3 regions of the Streptomyces sp. Tu6071 genome follow, and region 2 is predicted to be linked to each of the others. Evidence: riboswitches for the same ligand, from Rfam matches in the RefSeq annotation. Region 2 holds a riboswitch; each other region holds the start of a gene.
What was found. Region 2 has a riboswitch for cyclic di-AMP ahead of STTU_RS19220 (transglycosylase family protein). Riboswitches for the same ligand answer to the same signal wherever they lie in the genome.
Positions count from the first base shown of each region.

Region 1 (12,418 bases), 2.8 Mb from region 2:
TGGTCGTACGGGGCTCGACGGGGCAGGCGCCCCGCTGACCCTCCCCATGCCCCCATCGCGTGCCCACCGCTGAACCGCCGTGGTGGGCCCCTGCCGGGCGGGGACCGCGCCGGACCCGGTACGGGACCTCCGGGTGGCGCCGCGCCGGACCCCGTACGGCCCCGGCGGGTCGCGCCGCGCCGGACTCGATACGGGACGCGCGTACCGGCTGCCGGGGCGTGGGTTCGTAGGCTGGGGCGGTGACAGCGGAAGAACAAGAGCGTGCCGTCCCCCAGCAGATCCCCGTCGTGGTGCTTTCCGGGTTCCTCGGGGCCGGGAAGACCACGGTGCTCAACCACCTGCTCCACAGCAGCCGGGGCAGCCGGATCGCGGTGCTCGTCAACGACTTCGGCAGTATCGAGATCGACGCGATGGCCGTCGCGGGACAAGCGGGCTCGACGGTCTCGCTCGGGAACGGCTGCCTGTGCTGCGCGGTCGACGTGAGCGAGCTGGACGAACAGCTCGCCCGGCTCACCGCCCCCGGGCTGCGCGTCGATCTCGTCGTCATCGAGGCGAGCGGGCTCGCGGAACCGGCCGAGCTGGTCCGCATGGTGCTCGCGGGCGACAACCCGCGGCTCGTCTACGGCGGGCTCGTGGAGGTCGTCGACGCGGCCGAGTTCCCCGCGACCCGCGCACGGCACCCCGGACTCGGCACGCGGCTCGCCGTCGCCGACCTCGTCGTCCTCAACAAGACCGACCGGATCACCGCCACCGCGCGCGCCGAACTGCTCGCGCAGGTACGGGACCTGGCGCGCGGCGCCGCCGTCGCACCCGTCACGCACGGCCGCCTCGACCCGGAGCTCCTCTTCGACCGCCGCCCCGTGACCGAGCGGCGCGGACAGCTCTCCTTCGACGACCTGCGCGCCGAGGAGGAGCCCGCACCGCACCTGCACGAGGGGTACGAGAGCGTGGCGAGGACCTACGAGGTCCCGCTCGATCCCGTACGGCTCATGTCCTTCCTGGAACGGCGGCCCGAGGGCCTCTACCGGATCAAGGGGTACGTGGACTTCGGCGCCGCCGACCCGCTCCACCGCTACGGCCTGCACGCCGTGGGCCGCTTCCTGCGCTTCACCCCCGAGCCGTGGCCGGAGGGCGCGCCCCGCCGCTCCGAACTCGTCCTCATCGGAGCCGGGATCGACGCGGCGGGCGTCGCCGCCGGACTCGACGCCTGCCGCGAGGAGGAACTCACCGCGACACCGGACGCGTTGAGCCTCGCCGGGGGAGCGGACGCGGACGGCCAGCGCCGCATGTGGGGCGTCCTGAGGTACGTACGGGACCCCGAGGCGGATGCCGCGGGGGAGCCCGAGCCGGAGTTCACGCCCTGACGCGGCGAAGCCGTCCTGGCGCGGTGGGACCGCCTTAGCGTGGCAAGACGTCCTCAGCCGGGACGGCGGGGCCGCCGCCCGCGTGCCTTACCCACGAGGTGTCGTGGACGGGCACGCGGGCGGCGGCCTTCCGTCAGGCCGGTCCCGCCACCGCGGCGACCGGCTTGTCGAGCGAGACGCCGGAGCCGTCGCGGCGCGGGTCGGGCTCGGGGAGCGTGGCCGGGGCACCGTTGCGCTGGGCCGCGCGGGCCGGGACCGGCCCCGTCCAGGCGAAGCTGAGGCAGTCCTCGCCCTTGAGGAAGCGCTGGCAGCGGACCCCGCCGGTCGCCCGGCCCTTGCGGGGGAACTGGTCGAACGGGGTGAGCTTCGCGGTCGTCTGCACCGAGTCGTCGAGTGTGCCGCGCGAACCGGCCACCGTGAAGACGGCCGCGTCGACAGCCGGGTCGACGACATCGAAGGAGAGCACCTTGGCCCCGTCGGCGAGCTTGACCCCGGCGACGCCACCCGCCGGGCGGCCCTGCGGGCGTACCGCCGACGCCTGGAAGCGCAGCAACTGCGCGTCGTCCGTGATGAAGACGAGGTCCTCCTCACCCGTGCGCAGCTCGGCGGCGCCCACGATCCGGTCGCCCTCGCGCAGTGTGATGACCTCCAGCTCCTCGCGGTTGGCCGGGTAGTCGGGCACGACGCGCTTCACGACGCCCTGCGCCGTACCGATCGCGAGCCCCGGCGAGGACTCGTCGAGCGTGCACAGGCACACGAGCGTCTCGTCGCCTTCGAGCCGTACGAACTCCGCCACCGGCGCCCCGCCCACCAGCGCGGGCCCCGCGCCCTCGGCGAGCTGGGGCAGGTCCACGACGGTGATGCGCAGGAGCCGCCCCGCCGAGGTGACCGCGCCGACCTCGCCGCGCGCCGTCGCGGGCACCGCGGAGCGGATCACGTCGTGCTTGGCGCGCTTCGCCGAGCCCTCCTGGAGCGGCTCGGTGCCCGGCGTGCGGGCGATGACACCGGTCGAGGAGAGCAGCACACGGCAGGGGTCGTCGGCGACCTGGAGCGGGATCGCCGCGACGGGGGTGTCCGCCGATTCGAGCAGCACGGTGCGACGCGGTGTCCCGTACTTCTTCGCCACGGCCGCCAGCTCGCCGGAGACGAGCTTGCGCAGCTCGGTGTCCGATTCGAGGATCGCCGTCAGCTCCTCGATCTCCGCGTTGAGCCGGTCGCGCTCGGACTCCAGTTCAATCCGGTCGAACCTGGTGAGCCGGCGCAGCGGGGTGTCGAGGATGTACTGGGTCTGCGTCTCGCTCAGCGAGAAGTGCTCGATGAGGCGCTGCTTCGCCTCCGCCGAGTTCTCGCTGGAGCGGATGAGCCGGATGACCTCGTCGATGTCGACGAGCGCGACGAGCAGGCCCTCCACGAGGTGCAGCCGGTTCATGCGCTTCGTGCGCCGGAACTCGCTGCGCCGCCGCACGACGGAGAAGCGGTGGTCGAGGTAGACCTCCAGCATCTCCTTGAGGCCGAGCGTGAGCGGCTGACCGTCCACGAGGGCCACGTTGTTGATGCCGAAGGACTCCTCCATCGGCGTCAGCTTGTAGAGCTGTTCGAGCACCGCCTCGGGCACGAAGCCGTTCTTGATCTCGATGACGAGCCGCAGGCCGTGCTCGCGGTCGGTGAGGTCCTTGACGTCCGCGATGCCCTGGAGCTTCTTCGCGCCGACGAGGTCCTTGATCTTCGCGATGACCTTCTCGGGGCCCACCGTGAACGGCAGTTCCGTCACGACGAGGCCCTTCCGGCGCGCCGTCACGTTCTCGACCGTGACGCTGGCGCGGGTCTTGAAGCTGCCGCGCCCGTTCGCGTACGCGTCGCGAATCCCCGCGAGGCCCACGATGCGGCCACCGGTGGGCAGGTCGGGGCCCGGCACGTACTTCATGAGCGTGTCGAGATCCGCGTTCGGATGCCGGATCAGGTGGCGCGCGGCGGCGACGACCTCGCCGAGGTTGTGCGGCGCCATGTTCGTCGCCATGCCGACGGCGATCCCGGAGGCGCCGTTGACCAGCAGGTTCGGGTAGGCGGCGGGGAGGGTGAGGGGCTCCTGCTCCTGGCCGTCGTAGTTGGGCGCGAAGTCGACGGTGTTCTCGTCGATCGAGTCCGTCATCAGCATCGCCGCGTCGGCCATGCGGGACTCGGTGTACCGCATCGCGGCCGGCGGGTCGTCGTTGCCCAGCGAGCCGAAGTTGCCGTGCCCGTCGACGAGCGGGACCCGCATGGAGAAGGACTGCGCCATGCGGACGAGCGCGTCGTAGATCGAGGCGTCCCCGTGCGGGTGAAGCTTGCCCATCACCTCGCCGACGACGCGCGCGCACTTGACGTAGCCGCGCTCGGGCCGCAGACCCATCTCGTTCATCTGGTAGACGATGCGTCGCTGCACCGGCTTGAGCCCGTCCCGGGCGTCGGGGAGCGCCCGGGAGTAGATCACGGAGTACGCGTACTCCAGGTAGGAGCTCTGCATCTCGTCGACGACGTCGATGTCGAGGATTCTCTCCTCGAAGTCTGCCTCGTCGGCCCGGGAGGTGCCCCGAGACGGGGTTTTCGTGCTGCGGCGGGCCATCGCTGCTGCGGCTCCTTCGCGTTCTCGTCACGGCATCGGCTGTACTGCGGCTGTACTGACGCGGACCATTGTGGACCGCCGCGCCGACAGTCCCGACCTCGACCCGTCCGCAGACGCCCTCGCGGGCCCACGGAGCCGGAGCAAGGGGGTACTTCCGGCGGAAGCGCCGCTCTCCACCCCGCGAGGGACGGCTCCCCCGCGGGAGGGACGCGTCGCGACCGCTCCGGCGTGTCCTCCCCCGCGGGTCGTACGTGCGGCAGCGCGGCGGGCACCGTCCGCCGTCCCGTACGGGACGCTCTCCTCCGTACGTACCGGAGCGGCGCGCGGGTACGTACCCGACCGGCGCGCGGAGCGGGTGCGAACCACCCCGTGCGCCTCTGCGCCGATCCGCGGGGAAGAAGTCCGGAGGCGGGAACTTCCCCGCTTGTCGGTGCGGTTGCATAGAGTGACAGCGCGACGAGACAACAGCGATCCGACTCAACAGCTGTACGACGAGCACGCCCGGCGCCTCGCGGCGGCCACGAGCGGTTCGGCGACACGAAGGGATGTACATGCCCATGGGTGACACGGCCACCGAGCGGGCCGGCTCCGGCGGTCTGACCGCGACGGAGCACCGGCTCGCCAACGGACTGCGCGTGGTCCTCTCCGAGGACCACCTGACCCCGGTGGCGGCCGTCTGCCTCTGGTACGACGTCGGCTCGCGCCACGAGGTCGCGGGGCGCACCGGCCTCGCCCACCTCTTCGAGCACCTGATGTTCCAGGGCTCGGCGCAGGTCAAGGGGAACGGGCACTTCGAGCTGGTCCAGGGCGCCGGCGGCTCCCTCAACGGCACGACGAGCTTCGAGCGCACCAACTACTTCGAGACCATGCCGTCGAACCAGCTGGAGCTGGCGCTGTGGCTGGAGGCCGACCGCATGGGCTCCCTGCTCACCGCGCTCGACCTGGAGTCCCTGGACAACCAGCGCGCGGTGGTCAAGAACGAGCGCCGCCAGCGGTACGACAACGTGCCCTACGGCACCGCCTTCGAGAAGCTCACCGCCCTCGCCTACCCCGAGGGCCACCCGTACCACCACACCCCCATCGGCTCCATGGCGGACCTCGACGCGGCGACCCTGGAGGACGCCCGCGCCTTCTTCCGCACGTACTACGCGCCGAACAACGCGGTCCTCTCCGTCGTCGGCGACATCGACCCGGAGCAGACCCTCGCCTGGGTCGAGAAGTACTTCGGCTCGATCCCGGGCCACGACGGCAAGCAGCCGCCGCGCGACGGCTCGCTGCCCGACGTGATGGGCGGGCAGTTGCGCGAGACGGTGCGTGAGGACGTGCCCTCGCGCGCCCTCATGGCGGCCTACCGGCTTCCCGAGGACGGGACCCGCGCCGGGGACGCCGCCGATGTCGCGCTCACCATCCTCGGCGGCGGCGAGTCCTCGCGGCTCTTCAACCGCCTGGTGCGCCGCGACCGTTCGGCCGTCGCCGCCGGTTTCGGGCTGCTGCGGCTGGCGGGCGCCCCCTCGCTCGGCTGGCTCGACGTCAAGACGAGCGCGGGTGTCGAGATCCCCGCGATCGAGGCGGCCGTGGACGAGGAGCTGGCCCGCTTCGCCGAGGAGGGCCCGACGGCCGAGGAGATGGAGCGCGCCCAGGCCCAGCTGGAGCGCGAGTGGCTCGACCAGCTCGACACCGTCGCCGGCCGCGCCGACCAGCTCTGCCGGTACGCCGTGCTCTTCGGAGACCCGCAGCTCGCCTTCACCGCCGTGGACCGCCTCCTCACGATCACCGCCGACGAGGTGCGCGAGATCGCCGCCGCCCGGCTCCGCCCGGACAACCGCGCGGTCCTCGTCTACGAGCCCACCGCGCCTGAGCAGACCCCCGCCGCCGAGGAAGCGGCCACCGACCAGGACGAGGAGGCGGCGCAGCAGTGAGCGAAGCCGTGCAGAGCACCATGGAGTTCCACCCGCGCCCCCAGCCGGGCCCCGCCAAGCCCTGGGCCTTCCCCGCCCCGGAGCGCTCCACCCTGTCCAATGGCCTGACCCTCCTGCGCTGCGAGCGCCCAGGTCAGCAGCTCGTCGCTGTGGAGGTGCTGCTCGACGTTCCGCTCGACGCCGAGCCGAAGGGCCTCGACGGCCTCGCCACGATCCTCGCGCGCGCCTTCACCGAGGGCACCGACAAGCACTCCGCCGAGGAGTACGCCGCCGAACTGGAGCGCTGCGGCGCGACGCTCGACGCGCACGCGGACCACGCGGGGCTCCGCCTCTCCCTCGAAGTGCCGGTCTCGCGCCTCCCCAAGGGACTCGACCTGCTCGCCGAGGCCCTGCGCGCCCCCGCCTTCGCCGAGTCCGAGATCGAGCGACTGGTACGGAACAGGCTCGACGAGATCCCGCACGAGGCCGCCAACCCGGCGCGCCGCGCGGCCAAGGAGCTGTTCAAGCAGCTCTTCCCGGCCGGCAGCCGCATCTCCCGCCCCCGGCAGGGCACGGCGGAGACCGTCGAGGCGATCGACGCGAAGGCCGTACGGGAGCTGTACGAGCGGTACGTACATCCGGCCACGGCCACTGTGGTCGTCGTCGGCGACTTCGCGGGCGCCGATCTCGACGCCCTGCTCGCCGAGAGCCTCGGCACGTGGACGGGCTCGGCCCCCGCCTCGCCCGCCATGAGCCCGATCACCTCGGACGACACCGGGCGCGTCTTCATCGTCGACCGGCCGGGCTCGGTGCAGACGCAGCTCCTCATCGGCCGTACGGGCCCGGACCGGCACGACCCGGTGTGGGCGGCGCAGGTGCTCGGCACCTACTGCCTGGGCGGGACGCTGACCTCGCGTCTCGACCGGGTGCTGCGCGAGGAGAAGGGCTACACCTACGGCGTGCGGGCCTTCGGCCAGGTGCTGCGGTCCGGGAGCCCGGCGGAGGGCACGGGGCTCGCCCCGGGCGCCGCGCTCCTCGCGATCAGCGGCTCGGTCGACACCGAGTCCACCGGGCCCGCGCTGGCGGACCTGTGGAAGGTGCTGCGCGACCTCGCGGCGGGCGGGCTCACGGACGTGGAGCGCGAGACGGCCGAGCAGAACCTCGTGGGCGTCGCCCCGCTCAAGTACGAGACGGCCGCCGCCGTCGCGGGGACGCTCGCCGACCAGGTCGAGCAGCAGCTTCCCGACGACTTCCAGGCCGCCTTCTACCGCCGCCTCGCCGAGACGGGCACGGTGGAGGCCACGGCCGCCGTCGTGAACGCCTTCCCGGCGGACCGCCTCGTGACGGTCCTCGTGGGGGACGCGGCGCAGATCGCCGATCCGGTGCGGGAGTTGGGGATCGGGGAAGTGACGGTGGTGCAGGGCTGAGGTCGTGGGGACGGGTGCGGCCGGGACGGTGGCCGCACCCGTCCGGTCGGGTTCGGTCCGGGTGAACGTGACCGGGCGGCCTGGTCGGCCTGGCTGGGCTTGTTGGCCTGCCCGCGACCGTCCGGCTCGGTCCGCTCGTCCGCTGCTACCGGCGGGCTCGGCCGGAGCGGGGATCGGGGGCGCGTCTTCACGGTGAGCCCGCCAAGGACTGCGTCAGGGCGTTGGGATCATCGCGGGGGCAACGCTGTGCGGTGCTGAACGGACAGCCGCGGTGAGGTGGTTGGGCCCGTTGGCCACAGTCCGGCGGCCTCCCTCGCCGTCGTCACCGTGCCGGGGGCTCTTGCGAGGGGCTGTGCGTCGATGTCCGGAGGACGGGACCCCCAGGCGCGCGCACGCGGTCCCCGGCGCACCCGCCCGCCCTCCCGCCGGGACCGACTGTTTCCCTCCCGCTCGCTGTCTCGCCGTCAGCCGAGCGCCCGGCAGGCGTGGTCGGTAGAGCGCGGATGTCCGTGACGGTTCGTCGGCCCTCGTGCTCGCCGTGGGCACTGACACAATTGCCCCCGTCACTCGCCCCCGCCACCCGTCCCCCGTCAACCGACCCCCCACCAGCCCCGAAGGCTCACGTCCCCGACGTGCCCCGCCCGTCGTCGTGCTCCCCCACGCAGCCGACAAGTCGCGGACATCGGGCAAGGCTCTCGTACCGGCGGCGGCTGTGCGTCTTTGTCCGGACACGGGGGTACCCAGGGGTCGGAGGCGGACCCGTGATCGTCCCGACGGGGTCGTCATCGTGTCCGTATTGGGTGCATGACGGCCTGTCTGGGGTGTGGCATGAGCAACAAAGGTGCGGTTCCGTTTGTTGCGGAAGTGTTGTCCCGCTTAGCGTCACTCCGGCTGTTCGTCAGGTATGCGCCGCGCCCGCGGCAGCGGACGGCCTTCGCCGAGTTCCGGGGCTCGTACCCGGGAGCCGGGGACCCATGTGTCCCATGGGGTGAATCGGATGCCGTCCGCCGGTGTCCGTAGGAGACCTTCCTGCTCCGAACCCGTCAGCTAACCCGGTAGGCGAGAGGGAAGGAAAGGAACAGCCGCTTCATGGCGTTCACGCGCCCCACGGGCAGGCACCGCCGCCCTGCCGTCCGAGCGTCCCGCACCGGTGCGAAGGTGGCCGGGATCGCCGCGCTCACGACCGGTTCCGTCGTCGGCACCCTCGCCGCGCCCGCGCAGGCCGCGCAGCATGAGGGCCCCGACACCGGCCTCACCCGCGTCATCGGCTTCGACAGCGTCGCCCAGGAGATCGCCACGCAGGCGTCCCTCGTGCACTCCGCCGCCGAGCAGGACGCCGCCGAGGCGGAGGCCGCGGCCCGGGCGAGCAAGGAGGCCGCGAAGGCGAAGCGCGAGGCCGAGCGGAAGAAGGAGGCGAAGGAGCGGGCCGCGCGGGCCGCCGAGCGCAAGCGCCTCAACACCTTCGTCCTGCCGATCCCCGGCTCGTACGTCTCCACCGGCTACCACGCCAGCAGCTCGCTGTGGTCGTCAGGCAGCCACACCGGCATCGACTTCCACGCGGCGAGCGGCACGAGCGTCCACGCGGTCGGGGCCGGGACGGTCGTGAAGGTCGACTGGGGCGGCGCGTACGGGAACGAGGTCGTGCTCCGTATGCACGACGGGACGTACACGCAGTACGGGCACCTGACCGCCGCCACCGTCGCGGTCGGGCAGGCCGTGACCGCGGGTCAGCAGATCGCGATCTCGGGCGCCACGGGCAACGTCACGGGTCCCCACCTGCACTTCGAGGCCCGCACGAGCCCCGAGTACGGCTCCGACATGGACCCGCTCGCCTACCTGCGCGGCCACGGCATCGACATCTGAGCCCTGGCCCGGCACGGGACCCGGTGCCGCCCCCGCACGGGAATCCCGCAGCGGTCTCGTCCGGCCCCCCGCACGGACCCCGCACCAGCCCCGCGTCCCCCGCGCGACGCCCCCGAAAGCCCCCGCCCCCCGGGGGCTTTCGGCATTCCGGCTACGGCCCCCGAGATCCCCCCGGCCCCGCACACCCCCGCCCTTTCCGCCCCGAACCGCCCGTAAACAGCGCACCGGAGCCCGGGGAAATCCGGGGAATGCGCCCTGCCGTGAGGAATTCTTCGCTGTTCTCATAGGGTCACTGCTCTAATGGAGTCACCTCGCGGACGTCCAGACAGCGTTTCGCGGTGATTAATGCGGAGGTCGGGTCATGAGCATTCCCGCGCACTCGGTATGCACGGCGATCAGGGACGATATCGTCTCGGGCGTGTACGAGCGGGGGAGCCGGCTCACGGAGGAATTGCTCGCGCGGAGATACGGGGTGTCGCGGGTGCCGGTGCGGGAGGCGCTGCGCACGCTGGAGGCGGAGGGCTTCGTGGTGACGCGCCGGCACGCGGGGGCGCAGGTCGCGGAGCCGGGGGCGCAGGAGGCCGTGGACGTCCTGGAGACCAGGCTGCTGCTGGAGCCGCTGTGCGCGGCGCGCGCCGCGCAGCGCAGGACCGAGGCGCACCTCAAGGTGCTGCGCGGTCTCGTCCGGCTCGGGCAGGAGCGGGCGCGGCGGGGGCAGGAGGAGGACCTGCGCTCGCTGGGCGGCTGGTTCCACGAAACCCTTGTCCAGGCCAGCGCGAGCGAGACGCTGACCTCGCTCCTGACCCTGCTGCGGCACAAGATCGCGTGGATGTACGTGGTCGAATCGCCCGCCCGCCCGCAGGAGTCCTGGGCCGAGCACGGCGCGATCGTCGACGCGGTGGCGCGCGGCGACGCGGAGCGGGCCCGCGCGCTCACCGCGCAGCACGCCGACCGCGCGCGCCGCGCCCACCGCCTGCGCGGCCCCGGCCCCCGCCCCCCGCGCCGCCCGCCGGGGCGCGACCCCGAGGAGGCCCCCGCCTGGTGAGGTCGCGCGCCCGCCCGGTGACCGCGCGAGCGGGTGTGACCGTGCGCGTCGGCCCGGTGGTGAGGACTTCGCAACATCCCGTAAACAATCCCGGCCTCCCGCATTAACACGGGGGCCGTATACAAAGGGATACGACATCGCGAGACCGTCACCTCGCCACCTTCGCCGTCCCGGCGAGCGGGCATTCCCTGCCCGTAATGGGGTGTGTCTTCGGTGGGCTTTATCGCTGTGCCCGCCCCGGAAATGCGCGAGGACCCGGACGCGTGGAGAACAATTCCGCGCGCCCGGACCCCCGCGTATTCCCTAAACGGTTTCCGGGAGTTCCTGGAGCCCCTCGGCCACGAGTTTGGCGAGCCGGTCCAGGGCCTCTTCCGCCCCCTCTCCCTCCGCGCTCAGCGTGATCTCCTCGCCCCCCTGCACGCCGAGGCCGAGCACCGCGAGCATGGAGCGGGCGTTGACCGCTTCGCCTTCGCTCTTGGCGACGGTCACGGGGAGTCCGGTGGCGGTCGATGCCCGCACGAAGAGGGAGGCGGGACGGGCGTGGAGGCCCTCCGGCCAGCCGACGGTGACGCGACGCTCAGCCATGGTGCAGCCCTTCGGGTCCGGGGCCCGCGCGCGTGCGGGCCCGGTGCGGATACGCGGTTGTGCAGCTTCCGGTGGTGCGGATCGGTGCGGCTTCCAGTGGTGCGGTCGGTGCGGTCTTCCGGTGGTGCGGATCGGTGCGGGGTCGCGGTACGGGCCTTCCCGTTCCGGGACGCGTTCTCCCCTCGTGGTGGCACGGCGCGCCGCGCGGCGCAAGGGGGCGGGGGCCGTACGAGGGGTGTGCGCGGGCACCAGGGGGACACCCCCGCGCCGCGCCCCGGCCCCGGGCCCCCACGCCCCGGCCCCCTGCGTCGCGCCCCCCTGCGCCGCGCCTCGCCCCCCTGCGCCGCGCAGCGCCCACCGGCCGAAAGCCCCCGCCGTCCGCCCCCTTCCGATCCCGTCGCCGCGCCCCCGCACGGCACCCCCGCGCCTCGCACACACGGTCGTACGCTGACCCCATGGAGACCCCGGCCGACCCGCCCCGCCCAGAGGAGCCCAGCTCAGCAGTGCCCGTTCCGGGAGGCGACCGCCCCCAGGACCGGCACCCCTCGGCGCAGGCGCCCGACGCCGGCTATCCCGCGCACTGGGAGGCCGATGTCGTACTGCGCGACGGCGGCACCGCGCGGATCAGGCCCATCACCGCCGACGACGCCGAACGGCTCGTCAGCTTCTACGAGCAGGTCTCCGACGAGTCGAAGTACTACCGCTTCTTCGCCCCCTACCCGAAGCTCTCCGCGAAGGACGTGCACCGCTTCACGCACCACGACTTCGTGGACCGGGTCGGGCTCGCCGCGACCATCGGCGGCGAGTTCATCGCGACGGTCCGCTTCGATCGCGTCGACGCGACGGGCCGTCCCGCGTCCGCGCCCGCCGACGAGGCCGAGGTGGCCTTCCTCGTGCAGGACGCGTACCAGGGACGCGGCGTCGCCTCGGCGCTCCTCGAACACATCGCGGCCGTCGCGCGCGAGCGCGGCATCCGCCGCTTCGGCGCCGAGGTGCTGCCCCACAACACCAAGATGATCAAGGTCTTCACGGACGCGGGCTACCAGCAGAAGCGCAGCTTCGAGGACGGCGTCGTCCACCTGACCTTCGGCCTGGAACCCACCGAGCGCTCGCTCGCGGTGCAGTACGCGCGCGAGCAGCGCGCCGAGTCCCGCTCGGTGCAGCGCCTCCTCGCCCCCGCCTCGGTCGCGGTCGTCGGCGCCAAACGCGCGGGCGGCGGCGTGGGCCGCAGCATCCTGCGCAACCTCCTCGCCGCCGGCTACACGGGCCGCCTCTCCGCCGTCAACAGCAGCTTCCCCGAGGACCAGGGCACGCTCGACGGTGTCCCCGCCTTCCGCACCGTCAAGGAGATCGGCGAGGACGTCGATCTCGCCGTGGTCGTCGTCCCCGCCGAGCGCGTGCCCGAGGCCGTCGCCGAGTGCGGCGAGTACGGGGTGCGCGGCCTCGTCGTCATCAGCGCCGGGTACGGCGAGAGCGTGACGGCGGGCCGGGCGCGGCAGCGACGCCTCGTGCGGCAGGCGCGCAGCTACGGCATGCGGCTCGTCGGCCCCAACGCCTTCGGCCTCGTCAACACCGATCCCGCCGTCCGCCTCAACGCCTCGCTCGCGCCCGAACTCGCCCCGCGCGGCCGGGTC
Region 1 covers NZ_CM001165.1:1,774,240-1,786,657, reverse strand. The annotation lists gene STTU_RS07270 (LacI family DNA-binding transcriptional regulator) at 1-38, shown strand, start outside; gene STTU_RS07265 (CobW family GTP-binding protein) at 240-1,364, shown strand; gene STTU_RS07260 (DNA gyrase/topoisomerase IV subunit A) at 1,498-3,966, opposite strand; gene STTU_RS07255 (M16 family metallopeptidase) at 4,512-5,885, shown strand; gene STTU_RS07250 (M16 family metallopeptidase) at 5,906-7,291, shown strand; cyclic di-AMP (ydaO/yuaA leader) riboswitch at 8,217-8,368, shown strand; gene STTU_RS07245 (M23 family metallopeptidase) at 8,381-9,154, shown strand; gene STTU_RS07240 (GntR family transcriptional regulator) at 9,516-10,199, shown strand; gene STTU_RS07235 (HPr family phosphocarrier protein) at 10,503-10,784, opposite strand; gene STTU_RS07230 (bifunctional GNAT family N-acetyltransferase/acetate--CoA ligase family protein) at 11,240-12,418, shown strand, end outside.
Region 1: linked by a shared signal. The riboswitch ahead of STTU_RS07245 (M23 family metallopeptidase) and the one ahead of STTU_RS19220 (transglycosylase family protein) in region 2 are both predicted to bind cyclic di-AMP.

Region 2 (12,418 bases):
GCGGCACGCGCGCAACGGCTCGGCGAACGCCTCGGCGAGCAGCGCCTGCTTCGTCGCGAAGTGCCGGTAGAGCGTCGCGGGCCCCACCCCGGCCCGCCGCGCGACCTCGCGCAGCGGCACGTCCACGCCCTCGGCACGGAAGAGGTCCCGGGCGGCGGCGAGAACCCGCTCCCGGTTCTCGCGCGCGTCGGCGCGTCCGGCCTGTTCGGCCCGTCCGGCCCGTCCGGCCTGTTCGGCCCGTCCGGCCCGTCCGGCCTGTCCGGCCTGTTCGGCCCGTCCGCTCCGAGAGAGATCGTCGGTCACGCTCTCACTTTAGCCAACCGGACGGGGGCGTCCGTTACGGTCCGGGAGAGACCCCGACGCCGAAGGAGCGCACCCGTGAAAGCCATCGTGATCAGGAGTTTCGGCGAGCCCGAGGGCCTGGAGACGGTCGACCTCCCCACCCCTCGCCCGGCGGCGGGCCAGGTCCTCGTCGCGACGGAGGCGATCGGCGTCGGCGGCGTGGACGTCCTCATCCGCCGGGGCGCGCTCGCCGCGTACGGCTTCGCGCCCGGCTTCGTCCCGGGCGGCGAGTCCGCCGGTACGGTCACCGAGACCGGCCCCGGGGTCGACCCGGCCTGGCGCGGGCGCCGCGTGTGGGCGGCGAGCGGGGCGGGCGGGAGCTACGCCGAGTACGTCCTCGCCCCCGCGGACCAGCTCGTGCCCCTCCCACCGGACCTGACCCCCGCCGCCGCCGTCACGCTCGGCAGCGCCGGGGCGGTCGCGCACTTCGGGCTCGACCGCGCGCGGCTCGCGGCGGGGGAGCGCGTGCTGGTGCGCGGCGCCTCGGGCTCGCTCGGCATCGCCGCCGTACAGCTCGCCGCCCGCGCGGGCGCCGTCGTCACGGCGACCGCGTCGGCCCCGGACCGCGCGGCCCGCCTCCGCGCGCTCGGCGCCGCGGAGACGACCGGTCGCACGCCGACGCCCGGCGCGGCCCCGTACGACGTGATCCTGGACGTCGTCTCGGGCCCCGACCTCCCCGCCTTCCTCGGCCTCCTCGCCCCGAACGGCCGCCTGGTGAGCGTCGGGGCGGTCGGTGGTCAGCCGCCCGAGGACTTCGGCACGCACCTGATGACGGCCTTCCAGAAGTCGCTGACCTTCGCCACGCTGAGCCTCGCGACGATCGCCCCGGAAGCCCTGCGCACGCTACGGACCACCCACTTCGCGGCGGCGGCCCGGGGCGACCTCGCCACGGTCGTCCACGCGACCCTGCCCCTGACCGAGGCAGCAGCGGCACACGCGGAAATGGACACGGGAAACGTATTCGGCCGCCTGGTACTGACACCCGGCAACTGAGCAGCGCCCCCGAGCAATCCAGCGGCGGCGCGACCAATCCAGCGCCCGCCCGACCAATCCAGCGGCGCCCGACCAATCCAGCGCCCGCCCGACCAATTCAGCGCCGGCCCGAACAATCCAGCCCCTCCGGCGTTTGAGGAGCGGGGGCCCGGGGGCGGAGCCCCCGAAGAGGCCACCCCCGCCGGACGGCGACCCACCCCCGCCCCCACCGCGCGCTTCGCTACCGTCTCCCTATGCCCCGCACCCCCCTCCCCGCCGAGGCCCCCACCCCCCACGCCCCCGCCCTCTTCTCGCGGGAGTTCGCCGCCGACCCCTACCCCTCCTACGCCTGGCTGCGCGAGCACGAGCCCGTCGCCTGGACCCGGCTGCCGAGCGGTGTCGAGGCGTGGCTCGTGACGCGGTACGAGGACGCGCGGCGGGCGCTCGCCGAGCCCCGGCTCTCGAAGAACCCCGCGCACCACGCGGAGGGCGCCGGGGCGCGGGGGAAGACCGGTATCCCGGGGGAGCGCAAGGCCGAGCTGATGACGCACCTGCTCAACATCGACCCGCCCGACCACACCCGGCTGCGCCGCCTCGTCTCGAAGGCGTTCACACCGCGCCGCGTCGCGGCCTTCGCGCCGCGCGTCGCCGAGCTGACGGACCACCTCATCGACGGCTTCGCCGCGCGCGGCAGCGCGGACCTCATCCACGAGTTCGCCTTCCCGCTCCCCATCTACGCGATCTGCGACCTCCTCGGCGTCCCGCGCGAGGACCAGGACGACTTCCGCGACTGGGCGGGCATGATGATCCGGCACGGACAGGGCCCGCGCGGGGGCGTGGGCCGCGCCGTCGGCAAGATGCGCGGCTACCTCGCCGAACTCATCCACAGGAAACGCCGCGACCTCGGCGACGACCTCATCTCGGCGCTCATCCAGGCCGCCGACGACGGCGAGCACCTCACCGAGAACGAGGCCGCCGCCATGGCCTTCATCCTTCTCTTCGCGGGTTTCGAGACGACCGTCAACCTGATCGGGAACGGTACGTTCGCGCTCCTCCAGCACCCCGGTCAGCGCGCCTCGCTCCACGACGCCCTGGCGGGCCCCGACCACGGCGACGCCCTCCTCACCACCGGCATCGAGGAACTCCTCCGCTTCGACGGCCCCGTCGAACTCGCCACCTGGCGCTACGCCACCGAGTCCTTCGACCTCGCGGGCCGGCAGATCCGCTCCGGCGACCCCGTCCTCGTCGTCCTCGCCGCCGCCGACCGCGACCCCGCCCGCTTCCCCGGCCCCGCCACGCTCGACCTCGCCCGCCGCGACAACCAGCACCTCGGCTACGGCCACGGCATCCACTACTGCCTCGGCGCCCCGCTCGCCCGCCTGGAGGGGAAGACCGCGCTCGCCCGCCTCTTCACGCGCCTCCCCGACCTCGCGCTCGACGCGGACCCCGGACAACTGCGCTGGCGCGGCGGCCTCATCATGCGCGGCCTACGCACCCTTCCCGTCCGTTTCACACCCTCTGGACAGGGATGTGAGCAGTCGTGAACTGAACGCGCGTCAATAATGTGATGTTCGCGTGATCAGTGCTGCATCGACTTGTGACGAGCGTTCGAATCCCGCTACGTTCACGTCCGGATCATCTGTCCCACCAGCTGACCCCTCAGCTGCTTGCGAAAGGCACCGCATGCTCTCCGGGAACGGTCGCCACCGACGCCCCCGCCAGGCCCCGGCCCTTGTCATCGCGGCAGGGGTCACCGGCTCCGCCATCGCCATCCCCCTCCTCGGCGCGGGGACCGCGAGCGCCGACCAGGGTCCCTGGGACCGCCTCGTGGAGTGCGAGACCGGCGGCGACTGGGCGGCCGACAACGGCAACGACTACTACGGCGGCCTCCAGCTCTCCGACGAGGAGTGGGAGGCCAACGGCGGTCTCGACCTCGCGCCCCGTGCCGACATGGCGACGCCCGCCCAGCAGATACAGGTGGGTCAGCGCATCCTCGCGACCCAGGGCCCCTCCGCCTGGCCCGGCTGCGCCCTGAGCGCCGGGCTCACCGCCGAGGACGGCTCGACGGCCTCGACGCCCGCACCGCAGGACACGCCGAGCGCCACGGAGACGGGCAAGGCGCAGACGGACAAGCAGGACAAGAAGGAGAAGAAGGGCAAGGAGGCGGACGCTTCCTCCTCGTCCTCGGCGAGCGCCGACCCCTCCGCCTCGAAGACGCCCGACGCCGACGCCTCCGGCGAGGCCCCCTCCGCCGACGCCTCCGCGAGCCCCTCCGGCAAGGACAAGGACGGCGCCACGGGCAAGGACGGCGCCGCGGGGCAGAGCCGCGGCAAGCACGCGAAGCCCGACTCCTCCGCCTCGTCCTCCGAGACCGCGGACGCCACCGGCTCCGCCTCGCCCTCCGAGTCGACCACCGTCCCCGGCGGCGACCCCTCCGGCGAGACGTCCGCCACGTCGGGCGACGACCGCGACTCCGGTGCCGACCGCTCCGCCCCCGGCGGGCGTCACGCGGCCACGGACACGGAGGGTCAGAAGGGTGCGGACGGGGCGGACAAGACGGACGCGTACAAGGTGCGCGAAGGGGACAATCTCTGGAGCATCGCCGAGGCGCACGAGCTCGCCGACGGCTGGACCGGGCTCTACGAGCAGAACAAGAAGATCATCGGGACTGACCCGGACCTCATTCTTCCTGGCCAGAGCCTGGATCTTGGTGCGGATTCAGGGCGATAACCGGACAAGCGGTTGACCGTGTCTGTCCGTTATTGTCCGGTAGGGGTCGAGTGAGACATGAGTCTCAACCGCCCTGATCGTCTTTGAAGTTCCGCTGATTTGTTGCTTAACGTCGTGCTCGCTTCCCCACCGGGAGGCCCCGACGGTCGTCACGCCGAATCCTGCCGGCGCCCGTTTCGGGACAGTCGTCGCGTCACGCGCCGAAGGCAGGAGCGGGGGAACCAAGGTTTGCGTCCCAGCCGGCGCCCGGGAGACCGGGCGCCGGTCCGGGGCTAGGGGTGAAGCCGGGCGGCAGCCGCCGTCCGGCCGGGCAACTCACAGGCCCGAACCCGACAGCTCACCTCGTAGGCGTCGGTGAGGAGACCCTCCATGCTGTTTTCCGGCAAGGCCAAGCACCGTCGCCGTCGTACCACCCGAATCGTCGCGTTCGCCGGTGTCACCGGTGCCGCGATCGCCGTCCCGCTGATGGCGACCGGCAGCGCCTCCGCCGCCTCGACCTCCACCTGGGACGCTGTCGCCCAGTGCGAGTCCGGCGGCAACTGGTCCATCAACACGGGCAACGGCTACTACGGTGGCCTCCAGTTCAGCCAGTCCTCCTGGGCCGCCGCCGGCGGCACCCAGTACGCCTCGCGCGCCGACCTGGCCACCAAGGACCAGCAGATCGCCACCGCCGAGCGCCTCCTCGACATGCAGGGCCCGGGTGCCTGGTCCTGCGCCGGCGCCGGCAACCTCAGCAACGACGGCGTCGACCCGGGCGTCAACCCCAGCGGTGGCGGTCAGCAGTCGCAGCCGCAGGAGCGTTCCTCCAGCGACCAGAGCGCCTCGCGCAGCCAGGAGCGCCAGGCCCCGCAGCAGCAGCACACCACCCCGAAGTCGACCACCGGCACGGTCAAGACCGACACCGGCATCACCGTCCCGAAGGGCGACGGCGAATACAAGGTCGTCAAGGGCGACAGCCTCAGCGAGATCGCCCAGAAGCACCACGTCTCCGGCGGCTGGAACAAGCTCTTCGAGCTGAACAAGGACATCGTCAAGGACGCCGACCTCATCTACCCGGGCCAGCAGCTCCACCTCAGCTGACCCCACCGGGGACCCTCGTCCCCCACGCAGGACCGCCCCGCCCCGTCGCGTTCTCCCCCGTACGCGACGGGGCGGGGCTTTTCCGCGCCCCCCGTTCCACCCGTACGCGGCAGGACGGACTTTCCGCACCGCACCGCGCCGCCCCCGCACCGCACCGCGCCGCCCCCGCACCGCACCGCGCCGCCCCGCCGCGCCCCATTCCGCCCCCGCCCCGGCAGGCCGCCCCCGCTCCGTTCCGCCCCGCGCCGGGCCCCCGCCCCCGCGGCCCGCCCACGCCCCGTATCCCCTCACCCGCGCGCACCCCCGCTCACCAGCGCGGCTCACCTGTCACCCCCTCGGCTCAGATGCCCCGATCGGCCCCGTTCCGCCCACCCGATTCGCCCCATTCACCGGCTCTGTCCCACGGATTGCGGCCGAGTCCCGGGCGTAGGCCGGTACCGGCCCCCGGGCCGGTTAGGCTCATGCAGCGGAAGACCCCGCAAGGGCCCCCGCAGACCTGCTCCACATCCCAGAAGGAGATGCTCGTGCCGTCCATCGACGTCGTCGTAGCCCGGGAAATCCTGGACTCCCGAGGCAACCCCACGGTCGAGGTCGAGGTCGGCCTCGACGACGGCAGCACCGGCCGTGCTGCCGTGCCCTCCGGTGCGTCCACCGGTGCCTTCGAAGCCATCGAGCTGCGTGACGGTGACGCCAACCGTTACCAGGGCAAGGGCGTCGAGAAGGCCGTCCTCGCCGTCATCGAGCAGATCGGCCCGGAGCTCGTCGGCTACGACGCGACCGAGCAGCGCCTGATCGACCAGGCGATGTCCGACCTCGACGCCACGCCCGACAAGTCCTCGCTCGGCGCCAACGCCATCCTCGGCGTCTCGCTCGCCGTCGCGCACGCCGCCTCCGAGGCGAGCGACCTCCCGCTCTTCCGCTACCTCGGCGGCCCCAACGCGCACCTGCTCCCGGTGCCGATGATGAACATCCTCAACGGCGGTTCGCACGCGGACTCCAACGTGGACATCCAGGAGTTCATGATCGCGCCGATCGGCGCCGAGTCGTTCTCCGAGGCCGTCCGCTGGGGCGCCGAGGTCTACCACACGCTGAAGAAGGTGCTGAAGGAGCGCGGCCTGTCCACCGGGCTCGGCGACGAGGGCGGCTTCGCGCCGAACCTCGACTCCAACCGCGCCGCGCTCGACCTCATCGTCGAGGCGATCAAGGAGGCCGGTTATGTGCCGGGCCGCGATGTCGCGCTCGCGCTCGACTGCGCCGCCTCCGAGTTCTACAAGGACGGCAAGTACCGCTTCGAGGGCCAGGACCGCACGGCCGCCGAGATGACCTCGTACTACGAGGAGCTGGTCGGCGCCTACCCGCTCGTCTCCATCGAGGACCCGCTCTTCGAGGACGACTGGGAGGGCTGGGCGACCGTCACCGAGCGCCTCGGCGACAAGGTCCAGCTCGTCGGCGACGACCTCTTCGTCACCAACCCCGAGCGCCTCCAGCGCGGCATCGACGAGAAGTCCGCGAACGCCCTCCTCGTCAAGGTCAACCAGATCGGCTCGCTCACCGAGACGCTGGACGCCGTCGAGCTGGCCCAGCGCAACGGCTTCAAGTGCATGATGTCCCACCGCTCCGGCGAGACCGAGGACGTCACGATCGCCGACCTCGCCGTCGCCACCAACTGCGGCCAGATCAAGAGCGGCGCCCCGGCCCGCTCCGAGCGCGTCGCCAAGTACAACCAGCTGCTCCGCATCGAGGAGATCCTCGACGACGCGGCGGTGTACGCGGGCCGCTCGGCCTTCCCGCGCTTCAAGGGCTGACCCGCCCCCGGCCCGTACGCGCCGAGGCACCCCGCCGCGTACGCGGTGCTGAGCCTCCGCACGCCCCCGCACCCGGTCCCGTACCGTGTGCGGGGGCGTACGCGTGTGTGCCGTACGCCTGTGCGCACGGCGCGCGAGACCCGCACGAGGGGGGAGATCCGTCATGGCACGGAAGAACGACGGCGAGCGCTTCTCGACCGCGACCCGTCTGCGCGTCCTCGGCGAGCAGACGGCGGCCCGCGTCTACCGCTCCCAGTCCCGCCGCCAGGCCCACCGTTCCCGCCTCACCGGGCGCGCCGCGATCCTCGTCCTCGTGCTGTGCGCGCTGATCGTCGCCCTCGCGTACCCGATGCGGCAGTACATCGCCCAGCGCGACGAGATCGCCGAGCTGCAGCGCGAGCTGAGCACCCACCAGGACGACGTGGAGCGGCTGCGCGACGAGAAGGCCCGCTGGCAGGACCCCGCCTTCGCCCGCCAGCGCATCCGCGAGCGCCTGCACTACGTCCTCCCCGGCGAGACCGGCTACACCGCCCTCGTCCCGGGCGCCGCGAGCGCGGGCCCCGAGCCGGAGGACGCGGCGGCCACCCGCCCCTGGTACACCAACGTCCTCGGCGGCATCGACGAGGCCGACCGCGCGGCGGCCCTGCGCTGAACCGGGCGGCGGCCCTGGGCTGAGCCGGGTGGGGGGCGGGCTCCGCGCCCGTACGGGGATACTGGAAGCCCGTACCCGCGTACGTACGCACGCGGCCGTACGCACCCGACCCCGCGCCCCCGATCGAGAGCCCCGCATGCACACGCCCCCGCCGACCACCGCGCCCACCGAGCCCACCGAGGCCGATGTCGAGGTCTTCAGGCTCCAGCTCGGCCGGCCGCCGCGCGGACTGCGCTCGATCGCGCACCGCTGCCCCTGCGGGGAGCCCGACGTCGTCGAGACCGCCCCGCGCCTGCCCGACGGCACCCCCTTCCCGACGCTCTACTACCTGACGTGCCCGCGCGCCGCCTCGGCGATCGGCACGCTGGAGGCGAACGGCGTCATGAAGGAGATGACCGAGCGCCTGGCCCGTGACCCGGAACTCGCCGCCGCCTACCGCGCCGCGCACGAGGACTACATCGAGCGCCGCGACGCGATCGAGGAGCTGACCGGCTTCCCGAGCGCGGGCGGGATGCCGGATCGGGTCAAGTGCCTGCACGTCCTCGTCGCGCACTCGCTCGCGGCGGGCCCCGGCGTCAACCCGCTCGGGGACGAGGCGCTCGCGATGCTGCCGGAGTGGTGGCGGAAGAAGCCGTGCTCGGACCTGGGCAAGGCGACCGACGATTCCGTGGAGGACACGAAGTGACCCGCGTGGCAGCCGTGGACTGCGGCACCAACTCGATCCGCCTGCTCATCGCGGACGTGGACCCGGCGACGGGTTCGCTCACGGACCTCGACCGCCGCATGGAGATCGTCCGCCTCGGCCAGGGCGTGGACCGCACGGGCCGCCTGGCCCCCGAGGCGCTGGAGCGCACCTTCGCGGCCTGCCGCCAGTACGCCGGGGCGATCGCGGCGCACGAGGTCCCGGCCGGGAACATCCGCTTCGTCGCGACCTCGGCCTCCCGGGACGCCTCGAACCGCGAGGACTTCGTGCACGGGGTACGGGACATCCTCGGCGTCGAGCCCGAGGTGATCACGGGCGCCGAGGAGGCCCGCCTCTCCTTCACGGGCGCGACCCGCGAACTGGGTGAGGACACGTACCTGGTCGTGGACATCGGCGGCGGCTCGACGGAGTTCGTCCTCGGCACCACGTCCCCCCGCGCCTCGCGCTCGGTCGACATCGGCTGCGTCCGCATGACGGAGCGCCACCTGACGACGGACGACGGCACCCTCCTGGACCCGCCCCCGGCGGACCGGGTGGCGGCGATCGAGAAGGACGTGGAAGCGGCCCTGGACGAGGCGGAGTCGGAGGTCCCCCTCACGGAGGCGTCGACGCTGGTCGGCCTGGCGGGCACGGTGACGACGCTGGCGGGAACGGCCCTGGACCTCCCGGCCTACGACTCGTCCGCCATCCACCACAGCACCCTGACCCGCTCCGAGGTGGACACCCTGACCACCCGCCTCCTCACCAGCACCCACGCCACCCGCGCCGCGATCCCGGTCATGCACCCCGGCCGCGTCGACGTGATCACCTCGGGCGCCCTGATCCTCCGCGCGATCATGCGGCGGACGGGGGCGCAGCAGCTGGTCGTGAGCGAACACGACATTTTGGACGGAATCGCTTGGAGCGTGACGGGGGAGTAGGGGGCTTCCGCCGGGGGAAGCCATCGCGCGTGCGCAGCGACGGCGATCAGTACAACGAGTTCAGTGGCGAGGGGCACGGGCCCGTCTTCCAGTTCCGCAACTGGTACGGCGACTACCGGCCCCTCGTCGTTTCTCCGAGGCCCACCGAGGACGCGCGAGCCGTGGCGGCCCGTCAGATGCGGCAGGCTCGCGCTCGACGCAGGTTTCTGTGGCTGACGGTCTGCAGGGTTGCGATGTTCTCCCTTCTTCCCCTCGGTCTTCTCGTCCTCTTCGTGCTTCCGCTGATGGACGGCCTCTCGGGTGGACTCCTCAGGATGCCGCCGCCCGACGATGCCGTCCCGCTGCGGCTTGCCGCCTACGTCGTGGGCTGGATGCTCCTCGCGCTGCCCGTCACCGCCGCACGAACTCGCGCGCGTCACGAAGCGGAGCATGGAACGACACTGCCCTGGCGCCAAGCACTCACCCGCGCCGAAAGGCGTGACTGACTCAACCGGCGCCCCTCACCACCGCAAGCACCTCCGCCATCCCCACCGTCGCCGCGCCCTCGGCGAGTACGGCCCGTGCCTCCCGCGCCGGCGCGCGATCGGCGTCCTCCTCGCAGGCAGGGCACTCCTCGGCGTCCGCGGGTTCGTCGTGCTGTTGCACGCGCGGAGCGTATGCGAACCGTTCCCTCACCACCGCCGCGCCGCCTTCTCCGGCAGGAAGTACTCCCGCACCCGGTGCTCGGCCCACAGCCGGGCCACCTCGGTGGGCTCGGCGGCGGAGGCGTAGCCGGGGCAGACGCGGCAGCCCTCGCCGTGCGGGGGCGGTACGTCGTCGGGGTGGTCGTCCACGAGGTGCGCGGCGAGCGCGAGTTGAGCCCGTACGGCCCCGTCCCCGACCCGCGCCTCCCGCAGCACCCCCGCGTACAGCAGCAGGCACGACGTACACCCCCACATGAACGGCGGCGGCACGAGCGTCACCGCACGACCTCCGCCCACACGGCCTTCCCGAACGGCGTGTCGTACGCGCCCCACCGGCCGGGACACAACGCGTCGAGCAGGAAGAGCCCGCGTCCGCGCTGCCGTTCCTCGGACTCGGCCCGCCGGCGCGGACGGCGCCGGACCGGATCGCGGACCTCGACCCGCGTACCGGCCTCGCCGGCCCGCACGGTCACGGCGAAGAAGTCCCCGGGCTCGGTCCCGTACCGGATCGCGTTGGTCACGAGCTCGGAGGTCACGAGTACCACGTCGTCCAAGTGCGTGTCGGTGGCGCCCGGATCGAGCAATTGGGCCTCCCTGCGCACGTGTTCCCGGGCGAGGCGCGCCGCCTGCGGTTCGCCGGGCAGTACGAGGAGTTCCGAGGCGTCCTCTACGAGACGCCGAGCCGTGTCCATACGGGACCCTCTCAACGGGAAGTGCCGTGCGCGACAAGCGACATGGAGTGTCGACGCGCGCACAGGCGGTGGCAATCACACGCTGCCCGGCGCATGAGGCACCGTGCAAGACTTCACGGCGGTGTCTCCCCGCAAGAGTGTCGAACGGATGTTTCCGGCTGCGCGCTGAGCGGCTTTCCGCTTTCATCGTGAAGGACGAACGGTCCGCATACTGAGGGCATGGACAGGGGGACGCATGGCGGAGGGCATGACGGGATCGACGGTCCCGCGTCGTCAACTGGGCAGGAACCTCAAGGCGCTTCGCAACAAGGCGCACCTGACGGTCCGTGCGGCGGCGGTCGAGCTGGAGTGGTCCGAGGCGAAGATGTGGCGCATCGAGACGGGCCAGACCCCGCTGCGCAGCCTCGACGTACAGGCGATGTGCTTCGTGTACGGGGCTCCGCCGGACCTGACCAAGGCGCTGATGGAACTCGCGAAGGAGACGAAGGCGCGAGGGTGGTGGCAGGCGTACGGGGACGTTGTCCCGGAGGGATTCGACATCTTCGTCGGCCTTGAGGAGGCCGCCGAGAGCCTGTGTGCGTACGAAAACGACCTGGTCCCAGGGTTGTTGCAGACGGAAGCGTACGCGCGCGAGATTTTCCGTACTCACGTGCACGGCATCGAGGAGGCGGAGCTTGAACGCCGCGTTCGCCTCCGTGCGCAGCGTCAGGAGTTGCTGACGCGCGCATTTGACCCCCCTCAGCTGAGCGTCGTCGTGAACGAGGGAGTGCTTCGTCGTCCGGTAGGTGGTCCGAAGGCGATGGCCCACCAACTTGCGCACCTTGTGTTTGCCGCGCAAATGCCGAACGTTTCCCTGCGCGTTCTGCCCTTCTCGGCAGGGATGAGCGTCGGAGTGGTGACCGGACCGTTCAACATCCTTCGCTTCCCGACGAACGGAGAGGGAGCGGCCAAGGAACCCCCTACCGTCTACGTGGACGGGTACACCGGAGGTCTGTACCTGGACAAGGAAAAAGAGGTGCAGCGGTACGACCGCGCATTCGCCGATATCTGGAACGCGGCGCTGGACGACTCCTCGTCACGGCGCCTGATCTCGGAAGTGGCAGGGAGCTATGAACGTTCATGAGGCCGCGTGGTTCAAGTCGAGCCACAGCAACGGAACCCAGGCGTGTGTCGAGGTCGCGTACCTCAGCGACGCGGTGGCCATGCGCGACAGCAAGGAAGCGGCCGGCCCCGTCCTGAACAGCACGTACGAGGGCTGGCACGTCTTCGTCGGCAGCGTGGCCGAGGGCCGGATGTAGCGCGGCTCGCCCGTCGCGCAGCGAATGCGCCCCCGCAGGCCCCCTCGCGGGGGGCGTGCGGGGGCGCGACCATGTTTCTGGCCGGACCGGCTCTCGTGCCGCATCGCACAGATAAGGAACACCCGTGATTCGTGACGCCTCCCGTCTTCCCGTGACGTGGTGGAAGTCCTCGGCGAGCGGCACGCAGTCCGACTGCGTCGAGTGCGGAAGGCTCGGCGCGCGGGCCGTGGCCGTACGGGACAGCAAGCGACCCTCGGGCCCGGCCCTCGTCGTGAGCCCCGCCGCGCTCACCGCCTTCGCCACGGCGGCCGGCGCCGGAACGCTCGGCGCCTGACCCGGTCCGAGAGCCTCCCGTCCGCCCCGCACCGGGGGTGGCCGGGAGGCTCTTTCGTGTGCCCGCGAGAGCGGGCCGTCCGCCCCTGGCCGACGGGCGCGGCCCAGGCCGGCGGTGTCCACGCGTTCGTCCTCGTCGTGGACGTCCCGCACGGTGCGCGGCGCGTCGAGGGGCGTGGTGCGTTCCCCTGTACGCGAGGAGGCCGCC
Region 2 covers NZ_CM001165.1:4,600,749-4,613,166, forward strand. The annotation lists gene STTU_RS19200 (TetR/AcrR family transcriptional regulator) at 1-303, opposite strand, end outside; gene STTU_RS19205 (quinone oxidoreductase family protein) at 379-1,335, shown strand; gene STTU_RS19210 (cytochrome P450 family protein) at 1,569-2,858, shown strand; gene STTU_RS35925 (LysM peptidoglycan-binding domain-containing protein) at 2,998-4,044, shown strand; cyclic di-AMP (ydaO/yuaA leader) riboswitch at 4,233-4,410, shown strand; gene STTU_RS19220 (transglycosylase family protein) at 4,414-5,124, shown strand; gene eno (phosphopyruvate hydratase) at 5,643-6,929, shown strand; gene STTU_RS19230 (FtsB family cell division protein) at 7,093-7,581, shown strand; gene STTU_RS19235 (DUF501 domain-containing protein) at 7,718-8,266, shown strand; gene STTU_RS19240 (Ppx/GppA phosphatase family protein) at 8,263-9,204, shown strand; gene STTU_RS19245 (hypothetical protein) at 9,234-9,689, shown strand; gene STTU_RS19250 (hypothetical protein) at 9,691-9,849, opposite strand; gene STTU_RS19255 (hypothetical protein) at 9,876-10,166, opposite strand; gene STTU_RS19260 (ATP-binding protein) at 10,163-10,579, opposite strand; gene STTU_RS19265 (helix-turn-helix domain-containing protein) at 10,815-11,702, shown strand; gene STTU_RS19270 (DUF397 domain-containing protein) at 11,689-11,877, shown strand; gene STTU_RS19275 (DUF397 domain-containing protein) at 12,002-12,211, shown strand.

Region 3 (3,618 bases), 2.3 Mb from region 2:
ACCTTAAGTCGCGCGACCGCTCTCGCTGTCGGCGTAATCCGGGCGTCTCTGTTGCGCGAGCCCCTTCGGCTGACTCAGACTCACGTACGTTCTGTACAGAATTTACAGGACGTACAAATCGTACGGTCTGCCCGATCCGTGCGTCGTCCGCGTCCCAGGAGGCCCCGCCTTGCAGCCCACCGACCGGTCCCCTCTCGCTCGTCACGTGCTCCCCGAGTTCACCGAGCGCACCAGCTACGGCACACGCACTCTTGACCCGTACTCACGACTCCTGGAAGGTCGGATCGTGTTCCTCGGCACCCCGCTGGACGACACGGCGGCGGCGGACCTGGCGGTACAGCTCATGCACCTCGAATACGCGGACCCCGATCAGGACATCTCCCTCTACCTCAACTGCCCCGGCGGCGAGTTCACCGCGCTGACCGCCGTGTACGACACGATGCGGCACCTGTCGTGCGACGTCGCGACGTACTGCCTCGGGCAGGCCGTCTCCGTGGGCGCGGTCCTGCTCGCCGGCGGGGCGCCCGGCAAGCGCGCGGCGCTGCCCGGGGCGCGGATCGTGCTGCGGCAGCCGGAGCTGCCCGAGGGGATGCGGGGGCAGCCGAGCGATCTGGCCGTGTGGGCCGAGGAGTTGGCGCGCGAGCGGCGGACGACGGAGCGGCTGCTGGCCGCCGGCACGGGGCGGACGGAGGAGGAGGTGCGCGGCGACATGGAGCGCGACCTCGTCCTGACGGCGGAGGAAGCGGTGACGTACGGGATCGTCGACGCCCTCGCGGACCGCCGCGCGCCGCACTCCGGGCCCAGGTGAGCGCGTGGTGCCGCCCGAACTCCCGCCACTGTCCGCGCTGACCCGTGCCGAGGGTGAACTCGTCGACCACTACCTCGCCACCGCCGAGCTGCTGGGCCGGGTCAACCCCGCGCGCGGTGACGACACGTACGCGGCCCTGCGCGCCGCCCAGGCGCTCGTCGCCGAGGTGACGCGACTGCGGGACGCGCTGGCGCTGATGCACGCGCGCGGCGAGACCGCGCTGCACCGGGCCACGCTGGAGCGGGCCTTGCGCGTCCTGGACGGGGAACGCCGGGCGGGACGGGTCGCCGTGCCGCCGCCCGAGGAGGCCGGGGCGGGCGGCGAGAGCGGGGAAGAGGGCGGGCGGGGGCGCTGAAAGAGCCCGCGGGGGCGCGGGGAAGGCGCGTCAGCGCGGGCCGTTCGCGGTGCGCGCGCGGGGCGTGAAGTCCGCGCGGGACGGCGCATGACCCTTCTTAACCCTTCACATGCATGCGCTCCGCGACCCTTCGTGTCCGCTGCGCGACGCGCGGCGGCCGAACGGAGGACCCCCCAATGACGTACGCCTGAGTCGGCGTCACGTCGCCCGCGGTTGCCCTCGCGGTCCGCGTTCCGCCGCGCCCGCACAGCGTTTGCGCTGGTCGAGGGCTCGCCCCTCGCGACTGGAGTCCCGTCCGACCCCCTTTCGCCACCCGATCGCCATACGGGTGACTAACCTCACATAAGCCGGTTTTCATTCGGAATCCGGCGCTGTCGTGCGTCAAGATCGCTCCCGACGACAAGCCCCCGCCGCAGCGGCGGGGCGGTCCGGGCGGACGCCGAGTCCCGCCGCCGCCCGGACGCCAGGTCGACACGGAGTGGATCGGCGGGAGTGGAGGACCCGAGCACGGCGGGTCGGGCCCGGTAACGGGCGCCGGTCCTTGGGGTGAAGCCGCGTGAGCGGCCGGGCATCTTCGCCAGTCCGAACCCGACAGGTCACCCTTCACAGGCGGTTGACGAAGGGTTACGCATGCTGGTGCGCAATCGAGTTCCCGTCCTGCTCTCCCGGACCGGCGCGGTGTCGGTCCTCACCCTCGCCGCCGTGGGCGGCACCGTCCTCGTCCCCGGCGCCTCCGGGGAGGCCTCGGCCGCCGTCCGGATCTCCACGAAGGCCCTCAAGGTCGCGGCGTCCAAGAAGGGCGCCCCCTACCGCTGGGGCGCGAAGGGTCCGCATCGCTTCGACTGCTCGGGCCTGACGCTCTATTCGTTCAAGAAGGCGGGCAAGTCCCTGCCCCGCACCGCCCAGGCGCAGTACAACCGGACCCGGCACGTGTCGGCGGGCAAGCGCACCAAGGGCGACCTGGTGTTCTTCCGCTCCGGCGGCAGCATCTACCACGTCGGCATCTACGCCGGGAAGAACAAGATCTGGCACGCCCCGAAGACGGGAGACGTGGTCAAGCTCGAAAAGATCTGGTCGAAGCGGGTCTCGTACGGACGCGTGCGGTAGGCGTCGGGCGCGCGCGGGACCGTGCGTGTGTCGTGGGCTCGGGCTCGTGAGCACGGCGTTCGTGGGCTCGGGCTCGTGAGCGCGGGGGTCGCGGGCCCGGACTCGTGAGCGCGGCTCGTGAGCGCGGGCTCGTGGATGGGGCTCAGTCCTCCGGCACGACGCCCGCGCGCGCCGGTCGCCAGGGCAGGGCGACCAGGACGGTCTTGCCGCCCTGGGGCGTCGGCACCACGGACAGCCTGCCGCCGTTCTCCGCCGTGAGGAAGCGGATGATCGCGAGACCGCGCCCGTTGTCCTGCTGGACGGCGGCCGGGAGGCGGCGCGGCGGCCGGGGATGGGAGTCGGTGACCCCGACGCGCAGGAGTTCGTCCCGGTCGAGCGAGACGGTGACAGTGAAGAAGGGGGACCGCCCGTCCGTGTGCAGGACGGCGTTGGTGACGAGTTCGGAGACGATCAGGCGCACCGCGTCGGCCATGTCCGCCCGCGCGGGCAGTCCCCATTCCGCGAGGAGCGCGCAGACGAAGGCGCGCGCCTCGCGGACCGAGGCGGCGTCGCTCGGCAGCGTGGCGGAGGCTTCCTGATGATCGGCCATGACGACCTGCCCCTTTCCACCGGGCGCCCGAACGGCGCACCGGGTCGGTGGTTCGCGACAGCCTGCCACCAGCGAGGGGCGCCCTCCGAGGACTGTGCGCCACTGTCGCCCGAAGCGGTGAAGCCTGCTACGGCCGAGCGGATTCCGGGGTACGCGGCGCGCCGTCCCGCCTCGCGAAAACCGGGTGCCCGCGACGCGTGCCGCCTGCTTGGCTGCTCCCATGAGCACACCTGACGACCTGCGCATACGCCACGCCGAGCCCGCCGATGTCGCGCCCGTCCTCGCCTTCTGGCGCGAGGCGGCCGAGGGGACGAGCATCAGCGACGACACCGCGGGCGTCGGCCGCCTCCTCGACCGCGATCCCGAGGCGCTGCTCCTCGCCGAGCGTGACGGCACGCTCGTCGGCACGGTGATCGCGGGCTTCGACGGCTGGCGCTGCTCCGCCTACCGCCTCGCCGTCCACCCCGCGTACCGCCGCCAGGGCATCGCGACGGCGCTCCTCACCGCGATGGAGGACCGTTTCGCCGCGCTCGGCGGTCGCCGCGTGGACGCGATGGTCCTGGAGGAGAACACGCGCGCGCACGGCGCGTGGGGCGCGGCGGGGTACGTGCGGGAGGAGCGGTGGCGGCGCTGGGTGAAGCCGGTGTGACACGACCCGTCGCGACCCCGCCCCGGCTTTCCGCCGACGGCCGCCCCTTCCCCTTCGCTTTGCTCTTCCTTTACTCTTGCGTGACCGGTCCTTTTCGATCCGCGAATCGT
Region 3 covers NZ_CM001165.1:6,943,742-6,947,359, reverse strand. The annotation lists gene STTU_RS29540 (ClpP family protease) at 170-808, shown strand; gene STTU_RS29535 (hypothetical protein) at 813-1,163, shown strand; cyclic di-AMP (ydaO/yuaA leader) riboswitch at 1,615-1,790, shown strand; gene STTU_RS29530 (C40 family peptidase) at 1,794-2,270, shown strand; gene STTU_RS29525 (ATP-binding protein) at 2,413-2,859, opposite strand; gene STTU_RS29520 (GNAT family N-acetyltransferase) at 3,080-3,508, shown strand.
Region 3: linked by a shared signal. The riboswitch ahead of STTU_RS29530 (C40 family peptidase) and the one ahead of STTU_RS19220 (transglycosylase family protein) in region 2 are both predicted to bind cyclic di-AMP.